DNA from 2 places in the Herbaspirillum sp. C9C3 genome. Region 2 is predicted to be linked to the other one. Evidence: predicted binding sites of a transcription regulator. Region 2 holds the regulator's gene; the other holds the start of a gene.
What was found. The regulator FliA, encoded in region 2, starts transcription of late flagellar genes. The targets are predictions, from matches to a motif close to CTAAAGTTTNNNNNNNNNNNGCCGNTA.

Region 1 (14,561 bases), on a different contig from region 2:
GCCGCAGATCAATGCGCTCGGTTTCTGCGTGGGGGGCACCATCCTGTCCTGTGCGCTGGCGCTGCTGGCCGCGCGCGGCGAAGATCCGGTGTCCAGCCTGACACTCCTGACGACCTTCCTCGATTTCTCCGACACTGGCGCCATCGATGTCTACATCGACGAGATGCAGCTGGCCCTGCGCGAGCAGATGATCGGCCAGCGCGGCCTGATGGCCGGACGCGATTTTGCCAGTGCCTTCTCCAGCCTGCGTCCCAACGACCTGCTGTGGAACTACGTCGAATCGAATTACCTGAAGGGCGAGAAGCCCAGCGCCTTCGACCTGCTGTACTGGAATGCCGACAGCACCAACCTGCCCGGGCCGATGTTCTGCTACTACCTGCGGCACATGTATCTGGAGAATGCGCTCAAGGAACCCGGGCGCCTCACCGTGGGCGGCGAGAAGATCGACCTGCGCAAGATCAGCGCGCCGGCTTTCATCTATGCCTCGCGCGATGACCACATCGTGCCGTGGAAATCGGCCTATGCGTCGCTGGAGCTGATCAATGCCGGCAAGCGCAGCAACAACCGCTTCGTGCTGGGCGCCTCGGGTCACATTGCGGGAGTGATCAATCCGGCCTCCAGGAACAAGCGCAACTACTGGATCAACGACAAGGCCCGTGCCGGCAGCGATGCTGATACCTGGATGGCGGGTGCGACCGAGCATCCGGGCAGCTGGTGGGGCGAGTGGGCCGCCTTCCTGGCCAAGCATGGCGGGCGCAAGGTGGCTGCCCCCAAGGCTGCGGGTTCGACGCGCTACAAGCCCATCGAACCGGCACCGGGACGCTACGTCAAGGTCAAGGCCGACCAGGCGGCTGGTTGATGCGAATCTGCCAGCCGGCCAGGAAGGGCCACAGAAGCCGGCGGCATGGATAAAGAAGAGGGCGGTGACCGGTACCGGCCCGCCGACAGAGAGAGACGGCCGACAGCGCATCCGCGGCGCAGCCCGGCCTGACAAGACAAAGGAGCGCCCTTCGCGCGAAGGGCCTCCACCAATGCGGCGCAAAGCAGACGCGAAAGAGGGGAGCAGGGCTTACCCCAATAAATCACCATCCCTATAGGAGGCAGCATAATGAGCAAGCGTATCGCATATGTGACCGGCGGCATGGGCGGCATCGGAACCGCCATCTGCACCCGTCTGTGCAAGGACGGCTACACCGTGGTGGCCGGCTGCGGTCCCAATTCCACCCGCAAGGATTCCTGGCTGGCGACCATGCGCGGCCAGGGCTATGACATCCACGCATCCGAAGGCAACGTCTCGGACTGGGAATCGACCAAGGCCGCCTTCGAGAAGGTGCGCGCCGAGATCGGCGAAGTGGACGTGCTGGTCAACAACGCCGGCATCACCCGCGACGGCCAGTTCCGCAAGATGAGCAAGGGCGACTGGGATGCGGTCATCGACACCAACCTGAATTCGCTCTTCAACGTTACCAAGCAGGTCATCGAGGGCATGTGCGAGCGCGGTTTTGGTCGCATCATCAATATCTCCTCGGTCAATGGCCAGAAGGGCCAGTTCGGCCAGACCAACTATTCCACCGCCAAGGCCGGCATCCACGGCTTCACCATGGCGCTGGCGCAGGAAGTGGCGACCAAGGGCGTGACGGTCAACACCGTCTCGCCGGGCTATATCGGGACCGACATGGTGCGCGCCATCCGTCCGGAAGTGCTGGAGAAGATCGTCTCCGGTATTCCCGTCAAGCGCCTGGGTGAGCCGGAGGAAATCGCCTCCATCGTCGCCTGGATCGCCTCGTCTGAGGGCGGGTACGCCACCGGTTCGGACTTCTCGCTCAACGGCGGCCTGTACATGGGCTGATGCCGTCTTCGACGGCCACGTGCGCGGCAGTGCCGCATGCGTGGCCGTTTTTACGTGTGTCACGGGCTGGGATTTTGTCAGTCTGGCACGTCAGGGCTCCCCTTTTGCCGCTCTTCGCCCCTATAATGGCTTGCGTTGCTGCCCTGCAAAAAGCAGGTGGCACACAGTAGAAGAGAGAAGAAGCAAGGAGAGGACAGCACAATGTCCCGGACGCCCGCGGGTGAGGACCGCATCGATGCCACCCGCACCGCTGCAAACCAAGGCCGGCAAGACGGCTGCAATGAGAGAGAGACTGGACTTCAGATGACTACTGCAAAAAATTCGGCAGATCGCTTGATCAAGAAATATCCCAACCGCCGTCTGTACGATACCCAGACCAGTTCCTACATCACGCTGACCGACGTCAAGCAACTGGTGCTGGACAATGAAGAATTCACCGTGGTCGACGCCAAGAGCGGCGACGACCTGACCCGCAGCATTCTGTTGCAGATCATCCTGGAAGAAGAGTCGCATGGCGTGCCGATGTTCTCCAGCGGCGCGCTGTCGCAGATCATCCGTTACTACGGCCATGCCATGCAGGGCATGATGGGCAACTACCTGGAAAAGAACATCCAGACCTTCATCGACATCCAGAACAAGCTGGCCGAGAACTCCAAGGGCTTCTACGAAGGCAAGCCCTTCAGCCCCGAGATGTGGACGCAGTTCATGAACGTACAAGGTCCGATGATGCAGGGCATGATGAGCAACTACATCGAACAGAGCAAGAACCTGTTCATCCAGATGCAGGAGCAGATGCAGAGTCAGACCAAGAACATGTTTGGTACCTTCCCCTTTGGTGCGCCGGGTACGCCGCCGGATCAGAAGAAATAAACGGTTCTTTCTCCTCCCCGCAGGCTGACTGGACCGCTCAGAAGTTGTGGGCGTGCGACTGCACCAGGTCGATCAGAAAGTCAGCCGTCGCGCGGATGCGTGGTGCTCTGCGTACGTCGGAATGCATGACGAGGTACAAGGGGCAGGGCGGCGGGGACTTCGGCATCGGTATGGACACAAGCCGACTGTCTTCTGCCACCATGAATCGCGGCAAGAGCGCCATGCCGATCCCGGACAATGCGGCGTGGTACATGGCGCGAATGTCGTTGGTCCTTAGCGCGTAACTGCGTGGGCTTACATATTTTTCCAGCCAGATCTTTTGCCAGCAGTCGCTCCTCAGGTCGAGCCCGATGAATGAACGCTCGGATTCCGGTCTCTCCAGCCATGCCGGTACCCCATAGAGCTTGTAGTTCACATTGCACAACAGACGTGCCACCAGTTGCGGACTCTTTGGTTCGCTCATGCGTAATGCGATATCCGCTTCTCGGCGACTCAGGTCGGCGCCGCGACTCTCGCCGATCAGCTCCAGCTCGATCTCCCGGTATTTCTCCTGAAAAGACGACAATCTGGGAACCAGAAAGTCGCTCATCAGGATCGGCGGCGCCGACAGACGCACCGTGCCTGACAGCGTGGTGTTAGCTAACGCCGTACGCCACAGCGAGAGCATTTCCATTTCCAGCGACTCTGCCTGCCTGGACAGTTCCACGCCTTCCCTGGTCAATACCCATCCACGTGCCAAGCGGTCAAACAATTTGACCTTGAGCGTCTTTTCAAGATTGCCTACGCGGCGCGCTACCGTTGAGTGTTCGACTTCGAGCAATCTGGCTGAGGCGGACAGGCTACCTTCGCGGCTTAAGGTCAGGAAATATCGAACATCGTCCCATTGCAAGCTATTCATATGGGTATTTATGCACAGAGGAAGGCTGATTTTTGGGAATTCCTTCAGGGAAATCCTTGCTTTAGAGTTAAAAAACTTAACTCAAGGAGGACCTACAGCATGAAGATTCTGCATATCAATTCGTCGTCTCGCAGTACAGACAGCCGTTCGTTGCAGCTCGCGGAAGTGTTTCTGTGCGAACTGAAAAAGCGCAAGGCCATTGAAGTTGATCGCTTCGATTTGTTCTCCGGAAAACTGCCGGAGTTCGGGGAGCTAGCCGTCAGTGCGAAGATGGCCCTGTTTACCGGCGCAGAGGCGGCCACCGAACAAAAACGCGCATGGGCCGGCATCAGGGAAGTGTTTGACCGGTTTGCTTCTGCCGATGCCTACGTGATCAACGTACCCCTTTGGAACAACGGCCTGCCCTATATTCTCAAGCAGTTCATTGACGTCGTTACCCAGCCGGGCTGGGCATTCGGCTTCGATCTTGAGAAGGGATACAGCGGCCTTCTGAAGAATAAAAAGGCTTGCATCATACATGCCAGTGGTGTCTATCACCATCGTATTCCGGTGAACTTCGGATCCGATTTCAGTACGCCCTATCTGACCGACTGGCTGAAGTTCGTTGGCGTGGAGGATATTCAGCAAATTCACTTTGCGCCTACCGTGGTCAATCCTGACTTCGAGCAGACCAGGCAGCGTGCGGAGCAGCAGGCTGTAGAGATTGCATCCAACTTCTGATTGGCATGTCGAATTGCTGTTAGCTCACGTTCTCGCCAAGTACCAGTCAGGCGACCGAGACGGTTGCGATCCCACCCGAAGTACACCCGAAACCGTCAAAAGCAAGCGCCCGGCAGTGGACGTTGTACAATAGCGCCCTGATTTTTAAAGCATTTTTTGCTTTTTCCCGTATTGTCGGCCGTTTCCGGCCCGCCTCACTGAGCCATCTGCCATGTCCAACCCGTCTTCCCCCGCCACCCCGGCCCTGCCCAAGGTCGGTTTCGTCTCCCTCGGCTGCCCCAAGGCACTGGTCGATTCCGAACAGATCCTGACCCAGCTGCGCGCCGAAGGCTACGATACCGCCAAGTCCTATGACGGCGCCGATCTGGTGATCGTCAATACCTGCGGTTTCATCGACGCTGCCGTGCAGGAATCGCTGGACGCCATCGGCGAAGCCCTGAACGAAAACGGCAAGGTCATCGTCACCGGCTGTCTCGGCGCCAAGAAGGATGCCGACGGCGACGACATCATCCAGAAGATCCACCCCAAGGTCCTCGAAGTGACCGGCCCACACGCCGTGGGCGAAGTCATGCAGGCCGTGCACAAGCACCTGCCCAAGCCGCATGCGCCCTTCATCGACCTGGTGCCGCCGCAGGGCGTCAAGCTGACCCCCAAGCATTTCGCCTACCTGAAGATTTCGGAAGGCTGCAACCATCGCTGCAGCTTCTGCATCATCCCCTCCATGCGCGGGGATCTGGTCTCGCGCCCCATCGCCGATGTCATGCTCGAAGCCGAGAACCTCTTCAAGGCCGGCGTGAAGGAATTGCTGGTGATCTCGCAGGACACCAGCGCCTATGGCGTGGATGTGAAGTTCCGTACCGGTTTCTGGAACGGCAAGCCCATCAAGACCCACATGACCCAACTGGTCGGTGCCCTCGGCGAGCTGGCACAGCAATATGGCGCCTGGGTGCGTCTGCACTACGTCTACCCGTACCCGCACGTGGACCAGATCATCCCGCTGATGGCCGAAGGCAAGATCCTGCCCTACCTGGACGTGCCGCTGCAACACGCCCACCCGGACGTGCTCAAGCGCATGAAGCGTCCCGCCAATGGCGAGAAGAACATCGAGCGTATCCAGGCCTGGCGCGCGCTGTGCCCGGATATTACGATCCGCTCCACCTTCATCGCCGGCTTCCCCGGCGAAACCGAGGCTGAATTCGAGTACCTGCTGGACTTCCTCAAGGAAGCCGAGATCGACCGCCTGGGCTGCTTCGCCTATTCCCCGGTGGAAGGCGCCACCGCCAACGAGATCGCCAATCCGGTGCCCGAAGAAGTGCGCGAAGAGCGCCGTGGCCGCGTCATGCAGCTGCAGGAAGACATCTCCAAAAAGCGTCTGCAAGCCAAGGTCGGCAAGACCCTGCGCGTGCTCATCGATGAAGTGGACCGCAACGGCGGTACCGGCCGCACCTACTCGGATGCGCCCGAGATCGATGGCGTGGTCTACGTAAAACCACCCTTCGAACCGCACCGCAAGCTGGAAGTCGGCCAGTTCGTCGACGTGCGCATCACCGCCGCCGATGCCCACGACCTCTGGGGTGCCGCCGAGTGATGCACGCACTGCCGATGCGCCGCCCCCTGCTGGCGGCACTGGTGCTGTGCAGCGCCAGCGCGCTCCTGCCAGCTCGGGCGGCTTCCTCCGGGCCGGTCGCCAATGCCCCGGAAGGCTCGCTGCGGCAGACCCTGATGACGCACGCCGTGGTGCTGCGCGGCCAGATCGACGGGCGCCAGATCCAGCTTTCGCTGCAACCCAAGAAGAACGAGGATGGCCTGGAAGGGCGTTATTTCTTCTTCGGCGGTTCGCCCGAGATTCTGGTGGCCGGTGAGGTCGACGGTGACGATCTGCTGATGGAAGAATCCGTCAACGGCAAGGACGTCTCCGGCCAATGGGAAGGGCACCGTCAGGGCCAGTCCATCACCGGTACCTGGTCCAATGCCGATGGCAGCATCAACAAGCCCTTTGCGCTGCAGTTGCCCTGATTGCCCGCCCACGGACAGCCCCGGACAGGGGCGCTGAAAAGGTGATATGAAGTTTGGTTCAGCCTCTTGCGCAAGCATCGCCGTCGCCAGCGGGCCTGCGGCCCATGCTCTTGCTTTCGATGTGAACAAGCTGCGCGTATAGTGAGACTTTTGCGCCCCGCTCCCGGGGCGCCATCGTTTCCTGAGGCAGATCCGTGTCCGATTCCAACGCAACGTTCCCCGCATCCTCCCTTCCGCTCGATCCGCAGACCGCACTGGTCCATAGTCGCTACCGTGCTCCCGACGGTTTCGAGGCCTTCCCGGTCGGTATCCATCACGCTTCCACCGTGCTGTTCCCCAACGTGGCGGCCATGCGTTCACGCGACTGGCGTGAAAAGCTCGGCTACACCTACGGCCTGCATGGCACGCCGACCAGCTTCGTGCTCGAAGCCCGGCTGGCCGAGATCGAGGGCGGCACTTATTGCCGTGTCACCCCCAGCGGCCTGGCGGCCATCGCCATGGTCAATTTCGCCTTTCTCAAGAGCGGCGACGACGTGCTGCTGCCCGATAACGTCTACGGACCCAGCAAGGATCTGGGCCAGTGGCTGGAACGCGATTTCCAGATCACGGCGCGCTTCTATGACCCGATGATCGGCGCTGGCCTGTCCGCGCTGATCCAGCCCAATACGCGCCTGGTGTGGACCGAGGCACCCGGTTCAGTCTCCATGGAGGTGCCCGACATCCCGGCCCTGTGCCGTGCCGCCCATGACAAGGGCGTGCTGGTGGCCATCGACAATACCTGGTCGGCCGGCATCGCCTTCAAGGCCTTCGAGCATGGCGTGGACATCGTCATGCAGGCTGTCACCAAGTACCAGTCCGGCGGTTCGGACGTGCTGATGGGCGCGGTCATCGTGCGCGACCAGGCCCTCAACGAAAAACTGGAACTGGCCCACATGCGCCTGGGCTTCGGCGTGGGCATGGACGATGTCTATATGGTGCTGCGCAGCCTGTCCTCGATGCGCCTGCGCTTCGAGGCGCACGATGCCGCTGCGCGCAAGGTAGCGGCCTGGCTCCAGCAACGTCCGGAAATCGTCGCCGTACTCCATCCCGCCTTCGAGGATTGCCCCGGACACGCCCACTGGAAGCGCGATTTCACCGGGGCAGGGGGGCTGTTCTCGGTGATCTTCGATCCCCGTTACAGCGAAGAGCAAACCGACCGCTTCGTCGACAGCCTGCAGCTCTTCAAGATCGGCTACAGCTGGGGCGGTGCCCACAGCCTGTGCGTGCCGTACCGGATGCGCGGCATGCGCCACCAGTGGCAGCGCGACGGCTTGCTGGTGCGCTTCAACATCGGGCTGGAAGCTCCGGATGACCTGATCGCCGATATCGGACAGGCCCTGGCCCGGTTGTAAGCTGCCTGCTCGCCTGCCATCCCCGCACCGGCCGCAGGCGAGCGGCCCGGTCACCCCTGCGCCAAGGTTCAGTTTGCCTGCCAGAAATTGAATAAAGGTAAATGGCGCATCTGTTTATCGTTTTGAGGCCTGGCCCACCGTCATAGAATGGTAGCCATTCTCGATACCTTGGTTTTTCCTGTGAAGATGTTGCGCAAAAATCATCAAGGCAGGTAAATAACTGCAAGTTTTCTTAGTCGGGAAGCTGAAGCAAACTACAGTTGAATCCCTCAATATGAGAAGAAATGTGGATGAGCTAGTCGCCCTCCAGCAACAATCAGGGAGAAATCCTCGAAGATTTACAACTTATTTAGTTTCTTTTAAGGCAAGTTTCTGTTGTCATTTCAGGCAAGAAACCTTTTGATCAGGAAATCCCTGATAGGAGCGGGAAGTCGCAAGCATCCTGACTCTCTCGTATCCAACGCAGAAAACTTCACGCATATCCCGCCCTCGTGTAAGACGAACTCCTACAAGTTGAACCGGGTGTTCTCCGTCTAAAAATACCGACCAAGTCTAATTTCCCGCCTGTCCTGCCCCCCTCAGAATTGGCTTGCAGTCAAGTAAATGTAAGCGATTGTAAGCAGCTCGACGCAGCCTGAGCGCGAGCCGTAGGAAGTTCTCATACCGAGGTGGGGTGCAAATGAATACCAACGACATGATGGCGGAGATCCGCGATGCCAACCTGAGCTATCTCATGCTGGCGCAGCAAATGATCCGTTCGGACAAGCCGACCGCAATCTTCCGTCTGGGCATCAGCGCCGAGATTGCCGATCTGATCGAAGGTCTGTCCAATGTGCAGATCATGAAACTGGCGGCGACCAACATGATGTTGACGCGTTTCCGTTTCGACGATGGTGCCATCCTCGGCATGCTGACCAACTACAACAAGGACAAAAGCCTGGCGCAGTCGCATGCGGCCATTCTGATGGCCTGTCAGCCCAGCGAACAAATTTCGTAAAACAACAAGACAAGGCAGGGCCGGCGTGTCCAGGGGAAGTCAACGCGCCGGAGGGGAAGACGTTCAACGCTTTATCAAGTTTGTGTCTTGCATTCATGCCTGAGAGTTCGCTTGCCGGCGGCACGCGAGTCGGGGTCAGGCAGACTTATTACGAAATCACCGGGGGGTAGCACCATGGCTAAGAAGAGCGTTGTCACAGAGGCGCAGGAAATTCAGCTGGCCATCGAACTGATCAATCTGGGGGCGCGCCTCCAGTTGCTGGAATCCGAAACTTCACTCTCGCGCGAGCGTCTGCTGAAGCTGTACAAGGAATTGAAGGGCGTCTCGCCGCCCAAGGGCATGCTGCCGTTCTCCACGGACTGGTTCATCACCTGGCAGCCCAATATCCATTCGTCGCTGTTCATCAATATCCATCGCTATCTGGTGGAGCACGCCCGCATCAATGGCATCGAAGCCGTCATGAAGGCCTACAAGCTCTACCTGGAGCAGGTTGGCTACAACGATGCCGGCGAACCCGTGCTCTCGCTGACCCGCGCCTGGACGCTGGTGCGCTTCTTCGAAAGCAAGATGCTCATGACCACGCCCTGCTGCAAGTGCAATGGCCATTTCGTCGTGCATCGTCTGGACCTGCACCAGGATTACCTGTGCGGTCTGTGCCACATGCCGTCGCGGGCCGGCAAGACCAAGAAGGCCAAGGATGCCGTCACCATGGGTCTGGCCGAGGCTGCCCTGCCGGTGGCTGCTGCCGCGCCCCTGGTCGCCACGTCGGTCCTGGCCGCTGTGGCCTGAGCCGGAGCAGGGATGTACCAATGCCTTGCTGCAGGTCTGCAGCGAGGCGGTAATGGGCCAGGGTGTTCAACCAAAAAAGAATAAGGCCGATTGCCTCGATGTCCGAACCTGAGAATCACCCCGCCGCCGGTCGCAGGCCCTGGTGGCAGGCGCCGGCGCTGCGGGCCCTGCTGCTGTTCGCGCTGGCGCTGGTCGGCGCCAATGTGCTGGATGTGCTTTTTCAGCGCGCCGGTCTTGCTCCTCTTTCCCCCCTCCAGACTGCCCTGCTGCATGGCGTGATGGCCGCGCTGCTGGCGCGTCTGTGCCGCATGGCCATATGGTGGTGGCTGATCCTGCTGGTGTTCCCGGTGGCCGCATTGGGTGTGGCGCAGCTGCACGTGCCGCCGTGGGTATTCCTGGCGGTATTCCTGTTCATGCTGGTGTTGTTCTGGTCGACCTTCCGCAGCCAGGTGCCGTTCTATCCTTCCGGGCAGCGCGCCTGGGATGCGGTGGCCGGCCTGCTGCCGGAGGGGCAGCCGATCCGCTTCATGGATATCGGCAGCGGCCTGGGCGGCGCCGTGCTGGATCTGTCGCGCCGCCGCCCCGAGAGCGAATTCACCGGTATCGAGATCGCGCCCCTGCCTTGGCTGGTCAGCCGGGTGCGCGCGATGCTGGCAGGTGATCGCTGCCGTTTCGTGCGCGGCGACTACCTGCGGCTCGATTTCGGTGATTACGACGTGGTGTTCGCCTACCTGTCACCGGCGGCGATGGAGGCGCTGTGGCACAAGGCGCGCGCCGAGATGCGGCCGGGGACGCTGCTTCTGAGCTATGAGTTTCATATTCCCGGTGCTACACCTGATGTCGTGGTCGCCCCCGAGGACGGCGGCAGGGTGCTGCACGGGTGGCGCATGTGAGGGCTGGGAGCCGCGCAGGCCCTTGGCAGCGGCTGCGAGACGCGACGTATCAAGTTTGTGCCAATTCAGCCGTAAATCAAAAAGGAAGGGCGTTTTTCGGATATGTATTCCCTCATTTGCTTGATTGGAATACCTGTAATCTGATGAACGTGAAAATACACTCAACGCCACAGGGACGGGAGTAGGCACTTGTTAGTCATCATTGGATATATCGTGGTCATGGCGTCCGTCTTCGGCGGCTTTGCCATGGCAGGGGGCCACCTGGGGGCACTGTTCCAGCCAATCGAGCTGCTCATGATCGGCGGTGCTGCAGGGGGCGCTTTCCTGGTCGGTAACAACGGCAAGGCGATCAAGGCGACCCTGAAGGCCTTGCCCACCGTCTTCAAGGGCAGTGCCTATACCAAGGCGCTGTACATGGAACTGATGGCGCTGCTGTTCGAAATCCTGACCAAATCCCGCAAGGAAGGTCTGATGTCGATCGAAGGCGATATCGAAGAGCCCGAGAGCAGCCCCATCTTCAGCAAGTACCCGGGCGTGCTGGCGGACCATCACCTGATCGAATTCATGACCGATTACCTGCGTCTGATGGTCTCGGGCAACATGGATGCGTTCCAGATCGAAAACCTGATGGACAACGAAATCGAGACCCACCACCACGAGGGCGAAATTCCGGTGCACTGCATCGCCAAGCTGGGCGACGGCATGCCGGCCTTCGGTATCGTGGCAGCGGTCATGGGCGTGGTGCACACCATGGAATCGGTGGGTATCCCGCCCTCCGAGCTGGGCATGCTGATCGCGCACGCGCTGGTCGGTACCTTCCTCGGTATTCTGCTGGCCTACGGTTTCGTGGGCCCGCTCTCCAGCCTGCTGGAACAGAAGCTGCACGAATCGACCAAGATCTACCAGTGCGTGAAGGTGACCCTGCTGGCCAGCCTCAATGGCTATGCGCCGGCCCTGTCGATCGAATTCGGCCGCAAGGTCCTGTTCTCGACCGAGCGTCCGACCTTCCTCGAACTGGAAGAGCACGTCAAGCAGGCCAAGGGCAAGTAAGGCTGCCAGGCTGGTCCGGGGAGATCAGCTTGCAGGGCGATTCACACAGACATCAGTATTGAAGCAGGAGCACAGGCATGGCCGACGAAGGTCTACGTCCCATTATCGTCAAACGCATCAAGAAAGGCGGCGGGGGTCACCACGGTGGCGCCTGGAAGATTGCGTACGCCGACTTCGTGACGGCGATGATGGCCTTCTTCCTGCTCATGTGGCTGCTGGGGTCGACCGCCAAGGGGGACCTGAACGGTATTGCCGAATACTTCAAGACCCCGCTGAAGGTGGCCATGGCCGGTGGTTCCGGCAGCGGTGACGCCAACACCGTGTTGCCGGGGGGCGGCAAGGATCTGACCCGCCAGGACGGCCAGCTGCGCAAGGGTGAAAACGATGTGGTCTCGCGCAAGCAGAACCTCAAGCAGGCGCAGCAGGAGCTGGAGCGCGCCGAGCGTAGCCGCCTGGAAGAATTGAAAGCGCGGATCGAAAAGGCCATCGATTCCAATCCGACCCTCAAGCAGTTCAAGAATCAGCTGTTGATCGACATCACCTCCGAAGGCTTGCGCATCCAGATCGTCGACGAGAAGAACCGTCCCATGTTTGCCCTGGCCAGTGCCCAGCTGCAGCCCTATACCAAGGAAATCCTGCACGAGATCGGTCGCACGCTCAACGATGTGCCCAACAAGATCAGCCTGTCCGGTCACACCGATGCCACGCCCTATTCGCAGGGGGAGAAGGGCTACAGCAACTGGGAGCTGTCGGCGGACCGCGCCAACGCCTCGCGACGCGAACTGATCATCGGCGGCATGGATGAGTCGAAGGTGCTGCGGGTGGTGGGTCTGTCCTCGGCGGTGCTGCTGGACAAGGAAGATCCGTTCAACCCGATCAATCGTCGCATCAGCATCATCGTCATGAACAAGAAGGCAGAGGAACTGGTGGAAAAGGACAGTGGCTCGTTGAACGTGCCCACCGACGCCAGCGGCGAAGACGTGCAGCAGGGGCTCAGTGCGCCGGCCAAGAACTGAGCGCAGGTGCCAGGCCTGCGCGGTTGTACGCGGGGTTTGCCAATGAAGCAGAAGTGTTCCATTTGAACAGGGGAAGAGAGCCGGATATGCCGACCAAGACCATGCTGCAGGAGCTCAAGCGCTTGTTGCTCGATACTGCCAGCGGCGGCAGCCGCCAACTGACGGAAGTGGAGTCGGACCTGGTCCAGACCAACATTCTGCTGGGCGAAGCCATAGGCAAGCTGGGCAACAGCTTCATGGAACTGCATCGCTCGGTACAGTTGCAGCAGACCATCCTGGAAGGGCTGATGAACGGCACCGGTCATTTCGACGGCCAGAGCATCGAGCAGCTCAAGGCCACCCAGGCAGAGGTCAGCCATCACGTCAACGCGGCGGTGACCGGCTTGCAGTTCCAGGACATGACCAGCCAGCTGCTCGAGCGCATCGTGCGCCGCGTGATCGGCCTGCGTGAAGCGCTGGGCGTGCTCAGTGCAAACAGTTTCGAGATCGTGCCCGAGCAGGGCCAGACCGATGAAGAGGTCAAGGAACTGCTGGCCAGCACGGTACAGGTCATGGAGGAGCGCTTGAACGTGCTCGACACCGGACTGTGGAAGGCGGTGCGCCAGACCCGCATGGAAAGTGGCGATATCGAGCTGTTCTGAGCGGTGGCTGGCTGAGTGGTACAAGATTGAACTAGGTCATTCCGGCCTTGGCGGGACGATAGGTGGGTGGCCAAGGGTGCGGCATAATACATACGCGCATGAGCCTTATTGAAGAAACAGGGAGTAACGATGTCCAAAACGATTCTCGCAGTAGATGATTCCGGGTCACTGCGTCAGATGGTGGTATTCAGTCTGAAAGCTGCGGGTTACAACGTGACCGAGGCGGTCGACGGGGTGGACGCGCTGGAAAAGGCCAAGACGCATACCTTCGACCTGGTCCTGACCGACCAGAACATGCCGCGCATGGACGGCCTGACCCTGATCCGCTCCCTGCGCGAGCTGACCAGCTATGCGCGCGTGCCCATCCTGATGCTGACCACCGAATTCAGCGACGAGATGAAGGCCAAGGGCAAGGCCGCCGGTGCCAATGGCTGGCTGGTCAAGCCCTTCGATCCGCAGCGCCTGACCGAGGTGGTGCGCAAGGTGATCGGCTGATCTTGCCGGGATAACAAGAAGATACGTACAGCATCCAGCATGGAGCCCAGGCATGAGCATTGATATGAGCCAGTTTTTCCAGGTCTTTTTCGACGAGGCCGAGGAAGGCCTCGCGGAAATGGAAAAGCTGTTGTTGGCCGTCAATGTGGCGTCTCCCGATCCGGAAGACCTCAATGCGGTGTTTCGTGCCGCGCATTCGATCAAGGGTGGTTCGTCCACCTTCGGCCTGACCGATATTGCCGAAGTCACGCACGTCCTGGAGTCGCTGCTGGACCGCATCCGCCAGGGCCAGATGAAGCTGACCTCGGAGCACGTAGATGCCTTCCTGGCGGCCAAGGACGTGCTCAAGTCCATGCTGGACGGCCACAAGCACGGCGCCGAGGTCGATCAGGATGCGGTCGGCGACGTGCGCATGCTGCTCGAAGCCCTGTCGCAGGGCAAGAGTTCCAGCGCCGCTCCCAAGGCGGAGGCGGGCGCTGCGGTCGTGGTCGGTCCGGGCGGCGTGCGCCGCTACCGCCTGGACATGCCCGAGATCGCCGACAAGGATGCCGAAGCCCTGGCCGACGAGCTCTCCATGCTGGGCAAGCTGGAGAAGTCCAAATCGCCCGAGGGCAAATGGATCTTCATTCTGGATACGGCTGAACCGATCGATGACGTGGTCGCCATCTGTGCCTTCATCGTCAATGTCGCCGACCTGAAGATTTCGCAGGCCGTCGAAACCGCCAAAAGCAGCGACGAAGAGCGCGGCTATGGCTTCTTCGACAATTTCGTCACCCAGGAAGAGCGTGAACGCACCCAGGGTTACGGTTTCTTCGACAATCACACCGCCATCGAGGACAAGGAGCGCGAGCAGGGCTACGGTTTCTTCGCGCCCTTCGTGCCCCTGGACATCAGCGCCAAGAAGGCCGATGGCGAGGCCCATGCGGGTGGTGCCGG
Region 2 (14,561 bases):
ACCACCTGGCCAAGGAAGCCCCCAAGCTGGTGGAAGACCTGGTGCCCAAGATGCTGCCGCTGGGCACCCTGCAGAAGGTCTTGCAAAACCTCTTGCTGGAAGGGGTGCATATCCGCGATATGCGCACTATCATCGAAACATTGGCCGAGCATGCCGCGCGCATTCAGGACCCGACCGACCTCACGGCGATTGTGCGGATTGCCTTGGGCCGGGCCATCGTGCAACAGATTTTCCCGGGCGAGAACGAGCTGGCCGTCATGGCCCTCGATTCCAAGCTCGAACGCCTGCTCATGCAGGCACTGCAAGCCAGCGGCGAGACCGGCGGTATCGAGCCGGGCCTGGCCGATTCGCTGGTACAGCAGACCGAGATGGCCGCGCAACGCCAGGAACAGATGGGCCTGGCGCCGGTGCTGCTGGTCGGTGCACCGCTGCGGACCTTGCTGGCGCGCTTCTTGCGCCGCGCCATGCCGCAGTTGCGCGTGCTGTCGCACGCTGAAGTCCCCGAGTCGAAAACGATTAAAGTTACCAGCCTAGTTGGAGGGCAAGCATGAACGTCAAGAAATTTATCGCCAATTCTTCTCGCGAGGCCTGGCGCCAGGTTCGCGAGGCGCTTGGTCCGGATGCCGTCATTCTCTCCAACCGCAACATTCCTGACGGGGTGGAGATCCTGGCCATGGCCAACGAGGACATGACCACCCTGGTGGCGCCGACCGGCGCGCGCGATCCGAACGGACGTGCCCAGGCGGCTTCGCTGCAGCAGCAGTCGGGCTTGCCCAGCGCCCAGCAGCCGCGGCGTCCGGCCCTGCTGTCCTCCCCGGTGGCGCAGCAGCCCACTCGCGCAGCACGCCCCGAGAACGCGCCACTACTGGATCAGCCCGCCCAGGCGCGTACCCCGGCGCGCGCGGCAGAACCTGCATCGGCCAGCGACGCCCGCGTCTGGCGCAGCCGCCGCGCCGAGCAGGCCGCTGGCGGCCGGGCAGCGACCTCGGCGCAGCAGGCGCAGGAGTCCGGCGAGCAGGATATGCGCCCGCGCTCGGCGCTGCCCGAATTCGATGGCAAGGACTATGATGAAATCCTGTCCGAGGTCATGAGTGAAATCCGCTCCATGCGCGGTGTACTGGAAACCCAGTTGGCCGAGATTTCCTGGGGCGGCACGCAGAAGCGCGACCCGCTCAAGGGTGTAGTCCTCAAGGAAATGCTGGCGGCCGGTTTTTCGGCCAGCCTGTCGCGTCTGATTACCGAAAACCTGCCCGCCAACTCGAAGTCGCAGGACATCATGTTCTGGGTCAAGTCGGTGCTGGCACGCAACCTCAATACCCTGGCCAACGAAAACGAGCTGCTCGAAAACGGCGGCGTCTTCGCCCTGGTCGGCCCCACCGGCGTGGGCAAGACCACCACCACCGCCAAGCTGGCGGCGCGCTGCGTGATGCGCCACGGCTCCGGCAAGCTGGCCCTGATCACCACCGACGGCTACCGCATCGGCGGTTACGAACAACTGCGCATCTACGGCAAGATCCTGGGCGTGATGGTGCACTCGGTCAAGGATGAGACCGACCTGCGCATCGCTCTGGAAGAGTTGAAAGGCAAGCACACCGTGCTGATCGACACCGCCGGCGTGGGCCAGCGCGATCAGATGGTGGCCGAGCAGGACGCCATGCTGGCCGGTGCCGGCGTGGACATCAAGCGCCTGCTGTGCCTGAACGCCACCGCCACCGGCGGGACCCTGAACGAAGTAGTGCATGCCTATTCCAGCTCCGGTCTGGCCGGCTGCATCATCACCAAACTCGATGAAGCCGCCACCATCGGCAATGTGCTCGATGTGGTGATCCGCCACAAGCTCAATCTGCATTACGTCGCCAATGGTCAGCGCGTGCCGGAAGATCTGCACGTGGCCAACAAGCTGTATCTGGCCGACCGCGCCTTCAAGCAGAAGCGCGAAACCGCGCCCTTCGAGTTCCAGGAGGGCGAGTTGCCGGGCGTGATCGGGCCGACCGCGATGTCGATGAATGACAAGGGCCTGCGCGAGGTGAGCTTTGGCTAGTTACGACATCGACCAGGCAGCAGGACTGCGCCGGATGCTGGAAAGGCCGGTGCCGCGACTGTTTACCTTCTTCTCCGTCCTCGGCGAGGAAGAGAAGAGCGCCATGCTCATCAACCTGGCGGCCTCGCTGTCCCAGGCCAAGCACAGTGTGCTGGTCGTGGATGGCGACGTGGCCAGTACCGGACTGTTGACGCGCATCGGCTTGCGCCATGACGTGGCCACGCTGCAGGAGGTGGCGCGCATGGAGCGTCCCTTGATCGAGGCTACTCGTCTGCTGCCGGAAGGATTTTCGATGGCGCGCATCGCCCGCCGCAGCGTTCCTTCGGCCACCGACCCGCACGCAGGACGGCTGGCCGAGATCTTCGACAGCCTGATCGGCCAGGCCGAGATCACCCTGGTCAATGGCGTGCTGGCGCGCGACCTGTCGCTGCCGGTGCCGACCATGGAAATGGGTGAGATCGTGATTCAGGTGTCGACCACGGCCTCGTCGATCAAATCGGCCTATGTGCTCCTGAAGAGCCTGAGCGACCGTATCGGTCGCCGTCCCTTCAGTCTCATCGTCAACGATGCCACCGAAGCCGAAGCCCGCACCGTCTATGCCAACATGGCCCAGGCTGCCAGCCGTTACCTGGCGGCGCAATTGAATTTCATGGGGTCGATTCCGGCCGATGACCATATCCGCCGGGCCACCGGGCAGGGCCGGGCAGTGATGGACGTGTTTCCCTTCGCCGGGGCGGCGCTGGCGTTCCAGCGCCTCTCCAAGCGCTTTACGGCGACCCCGGACGCGACCGGCAGCAGCTACCGCATGGCCACCGACGGTGCCAGCCTGGGAGTGTGACGTGCATGTATAACGTCAAGGGAAAAAAGGGCAAGAACGACGTGCTGGAGCAGCATGCGCCGCTGGTCAGGAAGCTGGCGCATCAGCTCAAGGCCAAGCTGCCCCCCAGCGTAGAGGTGGACGACCTGATCCAGGCCGGCATGATGGGCCTGCTCGACGCCGTCAACCGCTATGAGGAAACCCATGGCGCGCAGTTTGAGACCTATGCCGTGCAGCGTATCCGTGGCGCCATGCTCGACGAACTGCGCAGCAGCGACTGGCTGCCGCGCAGCATCCGCCAGAATGCGCGCAAGGTGGAAGAGGCCATGCAGACCCTGCTGCAGCAACTGGGCCGCCAGCCGCAGGAGGCGGAAGTGGCGCAGCACATGAAGATCAGTCTGAGCGATTACCAGGCCCTGCTGACCGACTGTGGTGGCCATCAACTGATTTATTACGAGGACTTTCACGACGACGAGGGCGGTCATGAGCACTTCCTGGACCGCTATCAGACCGGCGAGGGTGAGGATGATCCGCTGCAGAGCCTGATCAACGGCGGTTTCCGTGAAGCAGTGGTGGATTCCATCAAGGCCCTGCCCGAGCGTGAGCAGCTCCTCATGGCGCTGTACTACGAGCAGGAAATGAACCTCAAGGAAATCGGTGCGGTCATGGGTGTCTCCGAATCGCGCGTATGCCAGCTGCACAGCCAGGCGATTTCGCGCATGCGTACCTATCTGCGCGAGCATTCCTGGAGCGGGGTGGCCTGAGTCCGCAGTACGACAATGAGCAGCATGCCGTATTTGCCGATGCCACATTTGCAGACACGTTAACGACAAAGCCCGGCCATGCCGGGCTTTTTGCTGGTCACCGCGCCTGAGCGGGAAGCGTTACACCACACCCAGTCGACGGCCCGAGGATTTGATGCTGTTCTGACCGTCGGGGCCATAGAAATTGCCAGTGCCGGTCTTGCCTTGCAGAATCGTGAGTGCGCTCTGGTTGATGGAGAGCTTCTTGCCGATCAGCAGGCCATTGACGCGGTTCAGTTCCTTGGCATCCTGGGCCAGTTCGAAGAGGCCGGCCCAGAGATCGCGGTCGGCCTCGCTGGCCTGTTCATTCATCCACTTCTGCATGCCGGCTTCATCTGCGCTGTAGCCCAGCGTACCCAGCAAGGCATGACGGTTGCCAGCCAGGGTGGACATTTCAGCAACGATGGCAGCTTTTTCGGAAATGATGTCGGTCAGCCCTTCCGCAGTGGCTTCGGCCAGCAGAGCCTGTTCCTGGGTCAGTTTTTCCACCAGGCGCGACATGGCAGCGTGTTCCTGGGACAGTTTGCTGGCCGGATTCATGCGAAAGATCCTCTGCAAAAACGAAAGGTGATCAGGCCGGGCGGGCGCTGATGAGGGTCTTGACGGTATCGATCAGGCCATTGGCGACCTTCTCGGGATCGATCTGGAAGGTGCCATTGGCAATGGCGGCCTTGATCTCGGCCACTTTCTTGGCGTCAAAGCTGCTGCTCTTGCTGTCGCCCTTGGTTTCCAGCGCCTGGTAGGTGCTGGACAGGCGCACGCTGTCCGAGGTGGCGGCGGTGGCAGCCGCGCCGTTGCCGGCGGCAGCGCCGCCCTGGGCGGTGGTGCGGGCTTGCGTCTGCGTCTGCTCGGTGTTGAGGGCAGCGGATTTGAGGGCGTCGTTAACGTTCACGGCAGTATTCCTTGTAGGGTGGGGGCGCAGCGCACCCGCCTGTCGTATGGATTATCGACCAGTTCTGGGCAAACTTTAACATTCCCGCACCTGAAATCAGCGCATTTCGGGTACTTTTCTTCACATTCCTGCCAGGGCGATCCGCTGCGTTCCGCCTGGGCGTTGCTCTCCGGGAAATTGCTTCATATCAATAAAGAAACCGGCCTGGCCGGCTCAATAATTGATTTCCAGGATCCCGCCGGCCTTGGCAATGCCGCTGACGACCTGGCCGGTTGCCGTGCGGGCCTGGGCCATCTGGCCTTCGTTGGCATTGGTCAGGGCGCGTGCTTCGGTGGAGATCTGGAAACCCGGTCCCGTCGAAACCACACGCACCGCCTGGCCCTGCTGCACTACGCGCTGGTTGCGGATGGCATCCAGGCGCAGGGGCGTGCCGGCGCGCAGAGACATGTTGGCCACCCGGCCGACCACTTGCGATTCTTCGGTGACGACCCCGCTGGGCAGGGTCGACATGTCACCGTGGATGCGGGTGACGTCACTGGCGCTGATGGTCTGGCCCTGGGCCAGCGGTACGGCGGCGACCAGGTAATCCGAGATCACCTGGACGTTGGCGCGCAGGTAAATGGTCCAGGGGGAGGGCGCCACGCACTTGACGCCGACCGTGGTGCGGCCGAACAGGCGGCCGCCATTGGGCATGAAGGCTTGCGGTTCCAGGCAGGCCGCCAGTGTGAGGCGTGTATCGACCGGGTCGATGGTGACCGTGACGCTGCCGGGCAGGCCCGAGGTCTGGCCTTTCAGGAATTCTTCCGCCACTTGTTGCAAGGCTGATAAGTCCTGCTTTTGCGGCGTATTGGGAGTATTGGCCGTGCTGGCGCCGTTGGCGCTGATCTGGGCGTGTGCGGGCGCAAGCGTCGCCAGGCCGGCTGCCAGCAGGGCCAGGGCGGCGAAGGTGCGGCGCAGGGCGCGCAAGGGGTGGTTCAGGTGTTTCATGTTGTGCAACTTGCCGGCAGGGCGTAGGCGAATCTTGGCAGTGATGTTACTTCGCGCGCGCGAGGTCAAAAGCGCAAACAGGGGAGGCTTTTCTCTCTTTATCGCCCCTTAGAGTCCGGGGACCGAACGTATGATCAAGCCTACGTAATTCCATCATCGGCGCAGTCCGCAAGCGGCCAGGCAAGGGCAGGCGAGAGCGGCGCAGCGACGGTATTTCCGGAGGACCCGATGGTCTCTAAGCTCGACGATTTTTTCCGTTTCAACGAGATGGCGCTGAACCTGCGGGCCCAGCGCCAGCAAGTGCTGGCGTCCAACATCGCCAATGCGGACACGCCCAACTACAAGGCGCGTGACGTCAACTTTGCCGATGCGCTCAAGAATGCGCTGGACAGCAAGAGCACCACCCTGCCGCCCCTGCAGCTGGAGCGCACTGCCGCGGCCCACGTGGCCGGTACCGCGCCCGACAATGGTCCGGGCAGCATCGGCGGTTCGCCCTTGCAGTACCGTACGCCGGCCCAGGGCAGCGTGGACGGCAACACGGTCGATCTGGACGTGGAACGCAATGAATTCGTCGACAACGGCCTTCGCTACGAAGCCGGCGTCACTGCCGTGAACGGCCAGATCAAGGCCATGTTGAACGCCATCCAACCGGGTTGATAAACCATGTCTCTTTCCAACATCTTCAACGTGGCCGGCTCGGCCATGAGCGCCCAGGCCCAGCGGCTCAATGCCACGGCCAGCAACATCGCCAACGCCGACAGTGCCACCAGCCCCGACGGAACGCCCTACAAGGCCAAGCAGGTGGTGTTCGAAGCCATTCCCGTGGGCGGGGTCAAGGACAGCGGCGTGAAGGTCGCGGCCGTGGTCGAGGACCAGGCCCCGCCCAAGCTGGTCTATGACCCCAAGCATCCCATGGCCGATGGCAATGGCTACGTGGCCATGCCCAACGTCAATCCGGTCGAGGAAATGGTCAACATGATCTCGGCTTCGCGCTCTTACCAGACCAATGTGGAAACGATGAACACGGCCAAGGCCATGCTCGTCAAGACCCTTACCATCGGCCAATAACCAGGACCTGAATCATGGCAATCGTCTCCAGTGACCTGCTCACCGCAATGAATGGTACGAGCAGCAGCTCGTCCACCACCACCAGCTCTTCCAGTCTGGACGACAACAGCCCGGACGCGATCCAGAATCGCTTCCTGACGCTGCTGATCGCGCAGATGAAGAACCAGGATCCCAGCAACCCGATGGACAACTCGCAGCTCACCACCCAGATGGCGCAGCTCTCGACCGTCTCGGGTATCAGCCAGTTGAACAACTCGCTGTCCACGCTGATGGGCAATCTCAATTCCTCGCAGGCACTGTCCACGGCCAACATGATCGGTCACAGCGTGCTGGCCCCGGGCAACAGCATCCAGCTGACCTCCGATACCACCAAGGACAGCAGCGGCAATGATGTCACCAGCCAGAAGGCCGTCTTCGGCGTGAACCTCTCCGGTACTGCTTCCTCGGTGGTGGTGACCATCAAGGATTCCACCGGCGCCGTGGTGCATACCACCGATCTCGGTACCCAGGCGGCCGGCGTGGTGCCGGTGATCTGGGATGGCACCAACAACACCGGCGGCAAGGTGGCCGATGGCAACTACACCTTCACGGTCAGCGCCTCCAACAACGGTACGGCGGTGAGTGCCTCGACCTTGTCCTTCGGCACAGTATCAAGCGTCTCGACTGCGTCGGACGGCGTCAAGCTCAACGTCTCCAACATCGGCACCATCAAGCCGACCGACGTCGTGCAAATTCTTTAATCGTCATTACCGACAACATTCGGAACAAGGGGATATCTCATGAGTTTTCAACAAGGTCTGAGCGGACTGAACGGCGCAGCCAAGAGCCTGGACGTCATCGGTAATAACGTGGCCAACGCCAGCACGGTGGGTTTCAAGCAGTCGCAGACGCAGTTTGCCGATATGTATGCCAATTCGATGAACCGTTCCGGCAATTCGCCGGTGGGCATCGGCGTGACCGTCGCCAACGTGGCACAACAGTTCACCCAGGGCAACATCAGTTCGTCCAACAATCCTCTGGATATCGCCATCAATGGCGATGGCTTCTTCCAGGTGGCTCCGTCGCTGACCGACCTGTCGCCGATGTACGGCCGCAACGGCCAGTTCCAGCTGGACAAGAATGGCTACATCGTCAATCCCAGCATGAACGGCGCTTACCTGATGGGCTGGGCGGCCGGTACCTCGGGAGGGGACCCGGTTGCGCTGCAGATCGATACCTCGGCCATTCCGGCCACCACGACGACTTCCATCACCACCAAGGTGAACCTGGATTCGCGCCTCGATACGCCGACCACCACGCCGTTCAATGCGGCCGATCCGACGACCTACAACAATTCCACGGGCGTGACCATCTACGACAGCCTGGGTAATCCGTACAGCGTCCAGACCTACTACGTCAAGCACGACCCGGACACCACCGTGACGCCGCCCACCACCAGCTGGGACGTCTACGCCAAGGTGGGTGACAAGACCCTGGTGACCACCAGCGGCGGTTCGGTCCCGCTGTCCCTGGGCACGATGACATTCGATTCCACCGGTGCGCTCATCAGCGGCGGCACGATGAGCATCGACCTCACCGCGACCGGCGCGAACTCCGATGTGGCTGCCGGCGGCGGCAACTTTGCCAGCGCCATCTCGCTCAGCTATACCGGCTCGACCCAGACCGGTTCGGCCTTCGTGAACCTGGCGCAGAGCCAGAACGGCATGCCGCCCGGCACCCTGTCCAGTTTCTCGATCGACAAGGACGGTTCCATCGTCGGCTCCTACAGCAATCAGCAGACCAAGAACCTGGGTACCGTGGTGCTGGTGAACTTCGCCAACCCGAACGGCCTGCAGCCGCTGGGCAACAACCTGTACCAGGCTACCGGCGCAGCCGGCAGCGCGCTGGTGGGCAAGCCGACCACCGGTACCTTCGGCACTCTGCAGGCGCGTGCGGTGGAAGACTCCAACGTCGACCTGACCGCCGAGCTGGTCAACATGATCGTGGCCCAGCGCGTCTACCAGGCCAACTCGCAGACCATCAAGGTGCAGGACACCGTGCTGCAGACCCTGGTCAGCCTGCGCTGATAAGTTTCACAGGATGTGCCTGGCGCGCCGTGCGGCGCGCCTGCTTCAAGGCTGCCGGCGTCGTCGGTGGCCGGTTTGAACCGATGGCGCCAGGGATGGACGCCATTACTAAGGGGTGATATGGATCGTCTGATCTATACAGCGATGTCGGGTGCCAAGCACACGCTTGAGCAGCAAGCCAGCGCCAGCAACAACCTGGCCAATGCCACGACCACGGGTTTTCGCGCCCAATTGAATACCTTCCGTTCGGCGCCGGTGGTGGGCCCGGGCCTGCCCACGCGCGCCTTCGTGGTGGATTCCACGGCCGGCAACGATTTTTCCCAGGGGCCGATTCAGGATACTGGCCGTGCTCTGGATGTGGCAGTGCAGGGCCGTGGCTGGATCGCGGTGCAGACCGCTGACGGTGGCGAAGCCTACACCCGCAACGGCAGCTTCAAGATCAACGAGAACGGCATCCTGCAGACCCAGAACGGCCAGTCCGTACAGGGTGACGCCGGTCCGATCACGATTCCGCCGGATACCACCGTGGCCATTGCTGCCGACGGCACGGTGTCCTCGATCCCGACCAACGGCATTCCCAATGCGGTCAACGTGCTGGGTCGTATCAAGCTGGTCAACCCGGACGACAAGAATCTCCAGCGTGGTGATGACGGCCTGTTTCGCACCATCACCGGTGCCGCCCAGCCCGACGCCAACGTGCGCCTGGCCAGCGGTGCGCTGGAGGGCAGCAACGTGAACGTGGTGGAAGCGATGGTCAACATGATCAACCTGTCGCGCCAGTTCGAAATGAACATGAAAGTGATCCAGACCGCCGAGAGCGATGCGACCAAGGCGACCTCGATCCTGACGCTGTCCTGATGCTGGTCACGCACTTGACCTCAATGATGTACCCGCAGCGCAAGCGCTGATTACCGGAGAAACAAATGATTCGTTCCCTGTGGATTTCCAAGACCGGCCTGGATGCGCAACAGACGCAGCTGGACGTGATTTCCAACAACCTGGCCAACGTCAGCACCAATGGTTTCAAGCGTTCGCGCGCTGTCTTCGAAGACCTGCTGTACCAGACCGTGCGCCAGCCTGGTGCCCAGTCTTCGCAGCAGACGCAATTGCCCTCGGGCCTGCAGATCGGTACCGGCGTGCGTCCGGTGGCAACCGAACGCATCTTCACCCAGGGCAACGTCAACCAGACCAACAATGACAAGGACCTGGCGATCCAGGGCAATGGCTTCTTCCAGATCCTGCTGCCCGACGGCACCACCGCCTACACCCGCGATGGCTCCTTCCAGACCGACAGCCAGGGCCAGATGGTGACCTCCAGCGGCTACACCCTGCAGCCGCCGATCACCATTCCGCTCAACACCACCAAGCTGACCGTGGGCCGTGACGGTACCGTCTCGATCATGCAGGCCGGTTCCACCGCTACCACGCAGATCGGTACCATCCAGGTCGCCACCTTCATCAACCCGGCTGGCCTGGAAAGCCGTGGCGAGAACCTGTACGTCGAAACCGCCGCTTCCGGTACGCCCAACCCGAACACCCCGGGGACCAACGGTGCCGGTGCCCTGTGGCAGGGTTACGTGGAAACTTCCAACGTGAACGTGGTGGAAGAGCTGGTCAACATGATCCAGACACAGCGCGCCTATGAAATCAACAGCAAGGCCATCACCACGTCCGACCAGATGCTGGCCAAGCTTTCGCAGCTGTAAGGCTTCGCGCAGTGGATGTTGAACAAGGTAGTCGGTAGCAGAAGAAGGACGAGGCAGAGATGAAGAGCATGCTGAAATTGGTCACCATGGCGGGCGTGTTGAGCGTGAGTGCTTGCACCACCGTTCCCGACAGTATCGTGACAGGTCCCAAGACGGCGCGTCCGCAGCCGGCGTCCTACGCGCCGCCGACCTCGGGTGCGATTTTCCAGTCGGCGGTCTATCGCCCCTTGCTGGAAGACCGTCGCGCGCGTTTGGTCGGTGACACGCTCACCATCATCATCAACGAGAAGACCAGTGCTGCCAAGTCCGCCGCGAGTTCGGCCAGCAAGACCGGCGAAGTGGCCTCGCCCGCACCGACCATCTTCGGCACCTCGATCAAGGAATTGTCGGCCTCCGGCAGTTCCTCCTCCAAGTTCGATGACAAGGGCGCCACGACCTCCAGCAACACCTTCACCGGTACCATCGGCGTGACGGTGGTGGAGGTGCTGCCCAACGGCAACCTGGTGGTCTCGGGCGAAAAGCAGGTGTCACTGGACAAGGGCGTGGAATACGTGCGCTTCTCCGGCACTGTCAGCCCCGACAACATCCAGACCGGCAACACCGTTTCCTCCACGCTGGTGGCGGATGCGAAAGTCGAATACCGTACCAACACCCGCGTGGACATGGCTGACTTCATGTCTTCGCTGGGCCGATTCTTCTTCAGCGTTTCTCCTTTCTGATGTGGAGTAGTGCAATGACCCGGAAAGGATTTTTCGCCATGGACATGATCAGGATGGGCAGCAAGCTGCTTTCGGCGGCAGCCGTCGCAGCGCTGTGCCTGGCAGCGGCCATGCCGGCCCATGCCGAGCGTCTCAAGGACCTGGCCAGCATCCAGGGCGTGCGCCAGAACCAGCTGGTCGGTTATGGCCTGGTCGTGGGTCTGGATGGCAGTGGCGACCAGACCACGCAGACGCCGTTTACGGTGCAGAGCGTCATCAGCATGCTGCAGCAGCTGGGCGTGAACGTGCCCTCCGGCACCAGCAGCAACATGCAGTTGAAGAACGTGGCTGCCGCCATGGTCACGGCCACCTTGCCAGCCTTCGCCCAGCCGGGCCAGTTGATCGACGTGACGGTGTCCTCCATCGGCAATGCCAAGAGCCTGCGTGGCGGCACGCTGCTGATGGCCCCCCTGAAGGGTGCTGACGGCCAGATCTACGCCATCGCCCAGGGCAACATCGTCATCGGCGGTGCGGGCGGTTCGGCTGCCGGCAGCAGCACCATCGTCAACCAGCTGTCGGCCGGCCGCATTTCCGGCGGAGCGACCGTGGAACGGGCCGTGCCCAGTTCGCTCGGCGGCGGCGACGCAGTCGTGCTGGAGCTCAATGACTATGATTTCTCGACTGCCAGCCGGGTGGTCGATGCGCTCAACAAGCGTTTCGGCAGCGATACCGCCGTGGCTCAGGATGGCCGTGTGATCCGCGTGCGCGCGCCCATTTCCAGTGGCGACCGGGTAGCCTTCCTCGGTGCCCTGGAAAACGTGGATGTCACCCCCGGCAAGCTGGCGGCCAAGGTGATCTTGAATGCCCGTACCGGCTCGGTGGTGATGAACCAGAGCGTGATGCTGGAGACCTGCGCGGTCTCGCACGGCAACCTGTCGGTAGTGATCCAGGCCGACAATGCGGTCAGCCAGCCCAATGCCCTGGCCGGTGGCCAGACGGCGGGGGTGCAGAATGCCCAGGTCTCCATCAACAAGGAGCCGGGCAAGGTCATGCTGTTGAAGGGCGGTGCTTCGCTGTCGGACGTGGTCAAGGCGCTCAACGCCATCGGCGCCACTCCCCAGGACTTGCTGGCGATCCTGCAGGCCATGAAGGCGGCCGGTTCCTTGCGCGCCGAACTCGAAGTGATCTGACGCTGCGGGTCGATCCAACATCCAACGCTTTCCACCAAGGTCATCCATGCTCAACAAGATCAACCCATCCAATCCGACCGAGAGTCTTGCCGTCGATGCGAATGGGCTGAATGGCCTGCGCGAGGCCGCCAAGCAGAATTCACCGGAATCCATCAAGGGCGCCGCCAAGCAGTTCGAGGCCATGTTCCTGAACATGGTGATGAAGAGCATGCGGGATGCCACGCCGCAGGATGGGCCGTTCGACAACGAGCAGACCAAGATGTTTACCTCCATGCTGGACCAGCAACTGAGCCAGAGCCTGGCCCAGCGTGGGGTCGGGCTGGCCGATGTGCTCACGCGCCAGCTCTCGGCCTCGCTGCCCAAGAAGCTGCCTGATGCCCAGGATCTGGACGGCAATACCGCTGCGGGCGATGATGGCCTGCCGATGGGCATCCCGCTGGTCAAGGAAATGAGCGATGCCGACCGCGCCAAGTTCATCCAGAGCTTCGCCAGCCAGCAGACCGCCGAGAGGACGGACCAGGACGGTCGCAACAAGCAGCGCCGCAGTTCCAACAAGCCGGCCCATGTGGAAGCCTTCCAGAACCGTTTGCAGGCCGATGCCGAACTGGCCAGCAAGATGACCGGCATCCCGGCCAAGTTCATGCTGGCGCAGGCGGCGCTGGAAACCGGCTGGGGCAAGAAGGAAATCGTCAGCCGCGACGGCCGTTCCGCCCACAACCTGTTCGGTATCAAGGCGACCGGCAACTGGACCGGCAAGGTGGTCGAGGCCACCACCATCGAATACATCAACGGCAAGCCGCAGAAGCGCGTCGAAAAATTCCGCGCCTATGATTCCTATGCGGATGCCTTCAAGGATTACGCCAACTTGCTGCGCAGCAATCCGCGCTACGAGAAGGTCCTGGCCAGCGCCCAGGATGCCCACGGTTTCGCATACGGCCTGCAGCGCGCCGGTTATGCCACCGATCCGCACTATGCGGAAAAGCTCTCGCGCATCATCCGTACCTCACTGTCGGCCTGATCCCGCGCCGCCGCAGGGCATGATCGCGCGGCAAGCTCATCGGTTCCGACCGGAAACAAATTCGGGCCGGAGCCGCTAAAGTTTTGGTCAATCCTGCCGTTGACTTGGTTATTCCGCTAAAAGCTTTCAGGGACGACAACCTAGCATGGCAACTAACATCTTCAGTATCGGGCAAAGCGCGTTGCAGGCGGCCATGGCGGCGCAGGCCACCACCAGCCACAACATCTCCAACGCCACCACTCCCGGCTACAACCGCCAGGAAGTCGTGCAAAGCTCGGCCGGCGGCATCAACTATGGCTACGGCTTCGTCGGCCAGGGTGCCCAGGTCACCCAGATCAAGCGCATCTACAACGATTTCCTGACCAAGCAGGCACTGGCCTCGCAGAGCTCGGCGAGCTCGCTGGATTCGTATTACTCGGAGATCTCGCAGATCAACAACACGGTGGCCGACACCAAGGCCGGTCTGTCGCCGGCCCTGCAGGATTTCTTTGCGGCCGTGCAGAATCTGGCCTCCAACCCGAATACCCAGGCCTCGCGCCAGTCGGTGCTGTCGCAGGCGTCGACCCTGGTGGCGCGCGTGTCCAGCATCAACGACCAGCTCGCCCAGAGCAGCGCCAGCGTCAACAGTCAGATCACCTCGACGGTGACCACCATCAATTCCTACGCGCAACAGCTCGCCCAGTTGAACCAGGCCATCGTCAATGCCGTGGGGACCGGCGGCGGGCAGCAGCCCAACGATCTGCTGGATCAGCGCGACCAGTTGGTGGCGGAGCTCAACAAGTACGTCAAGATCACCACGGTGCCGCAGGATACCGGGGCGGTGAGCGTGTTCATCGGCACCGGCCAGTCGCTGGTGACCGGTGACCAGGTGACCCAGCTGGCGGTGACCAATTCGCCCACCGATGTCTCTCGTCTGCAGGTCGGCCAGGTGCTGCCCGGTGGCGGCACGGCGACCATTCCCGACAGCTTCTTCTATGACGGTGGCAGTCTGGGTGGCCTGCTGAAGTACCGTACGGAAACCCTGGATCCGACCCAGAACGCCCTGGGCCGCATCGCCATCGCCATGGGGACCGCGTTCAATGAACAGCAAAAGCTGGGGCTGGACCAGAACGGTAACGCGGGCACCGACATGTTCAACGTCAGTTCGCCCAACCTGATCGGCTATCCGACCAATACCGGCACCACCAACCTGACGACGACCATCAGCGACCCCTCGGCGCTGAGCACGAGTGACTACACGCTGACCTACGACGGCACCAACTACACCTTTACGCG

Region 1: a site for FliA is predicted at 10,472-10,498, ahead of motA (flagellar motor stator protein MotA). Genes of this name have one in related genera too.

What each region holds. Positions count from the first base shown of each region.
Region 1 is NZ_JABFMQ010000016.1:64,737-79,297, reverse strand. It holds gene phaC (class I poly(R)-hydroxyalkanoic acid synthase) at 1-859, shown strand, start outside; gene HNO82_RS15515 (3-ketoacyl-ACP reductase) at 1,109-1,849, shown strand; gene phaR (polyhydroxyalkanoate synthesis repressor PhaR) at 2,153-2,719, shown strand; gene HNO82_RS15505 (LysR family transcriptional regulator) at 2,757-3,617, opposite strand; gene HNO82_RS15500 (FMN-dependent NADH-azoreductase) at 3,717-4,337, shown strand; gene rimO (30S ribosomal protein S12 methylthiotransferase RimO) at 4,549-5,925, shown strand; gene HNO82_RS15490 (hypothetical protein) at 5,940-6,353, shown strand; gene HNO82_RS15485 (cystathionine beta-lyase) at 6,548-7,744, shown strand; gene flhD (flagellar transcriptional regulator FlhD) at 8,424-8,741, shown strand; gene flhC (flagellar transcriptional regulator FlhC) at 8,916-9,530, shown strand; gene HNO82_RS15470 (class I SAM-dependent methyltransferase) at 9,629-10,423, shown strand; gene motA (flagellar motor stator protein MotA) at 10,613-11,473, shown strand; gene motB (flagellar motor protein MotB) at 11,551-12,489, shown strand; gene HNO82_RS15455 (hypothetical protein) at 12,576-13,130, shown strand; gene HNO82_RS15450 (response regulator) at 13,260-13,625, shown strand; gene cheA (chemotaxis protein CheA) at 13,678-14,561, shown strand, end outside.
Region 2 is NZ_JABFMQ010000001.1:166,360-180,920, forward strand. It holds gene flhA (flagellar biosynthesis protein FlhA) at 1-551, shown strand, start outside; gene flhF (flagellar biosynthesis GTPase FlhF) at 548-2,041, shown strand; gene HNO82_RS00810 (MinD/ParA family ATP-binding protein) at 2,076-2,879, shown strand; gene HNO82_RS00815 (RNA polymerase sigma factor FliA) at 2,885-3,622, shown strand; gene HNO82_RS00820 (flagella synthesis protein FlgN) at 3,743-4,201, opposite strand; gene flgM (flagellar biosynthesis anti-sigma factor FlgM) at 4,233-4,553, opposite strand; gene flgA (flagellar basal body P-ring formation chaperone FlgA) at 4,767-5,540, opposite strand; gene flgB (flagellar basal body rod protein FlgB) at 5,769-6,197, shown strand; gene flgC (flagellar basal body rod protein FlgC) at 6,204-6,608, shown strand; gene HNO82_RS00845 (flagellar hook assembly protein FlgD) at 6,623-7,348, shown strand; gene flgE (flagellar hook protein FlgE) at 7,388-8,674, shown strand; gene flgF (flagellar basal-body rod protein FlgF) at 8,795-9,532, shown strand; gene flgG (flagellar basal-body rod protein FlgG) at 9,598-10,380, shown strand; gene HNO82_RS00865 (flagellar basal body L-ring protein FlgH) at 10,440-11,099, shown strand; gene HNO82_RS00870 (flagellar basal body P-ring protein FlgI) at 11,138-12,268, shown strand; gene flgJ (flagellar assembly peptidoglycan hydrolase FlgJ) at 12,315-13,286, shown strand; gene flgK (flagellar hook-associated protein FlgK) at 13,432-14,561, shown strand, end outside.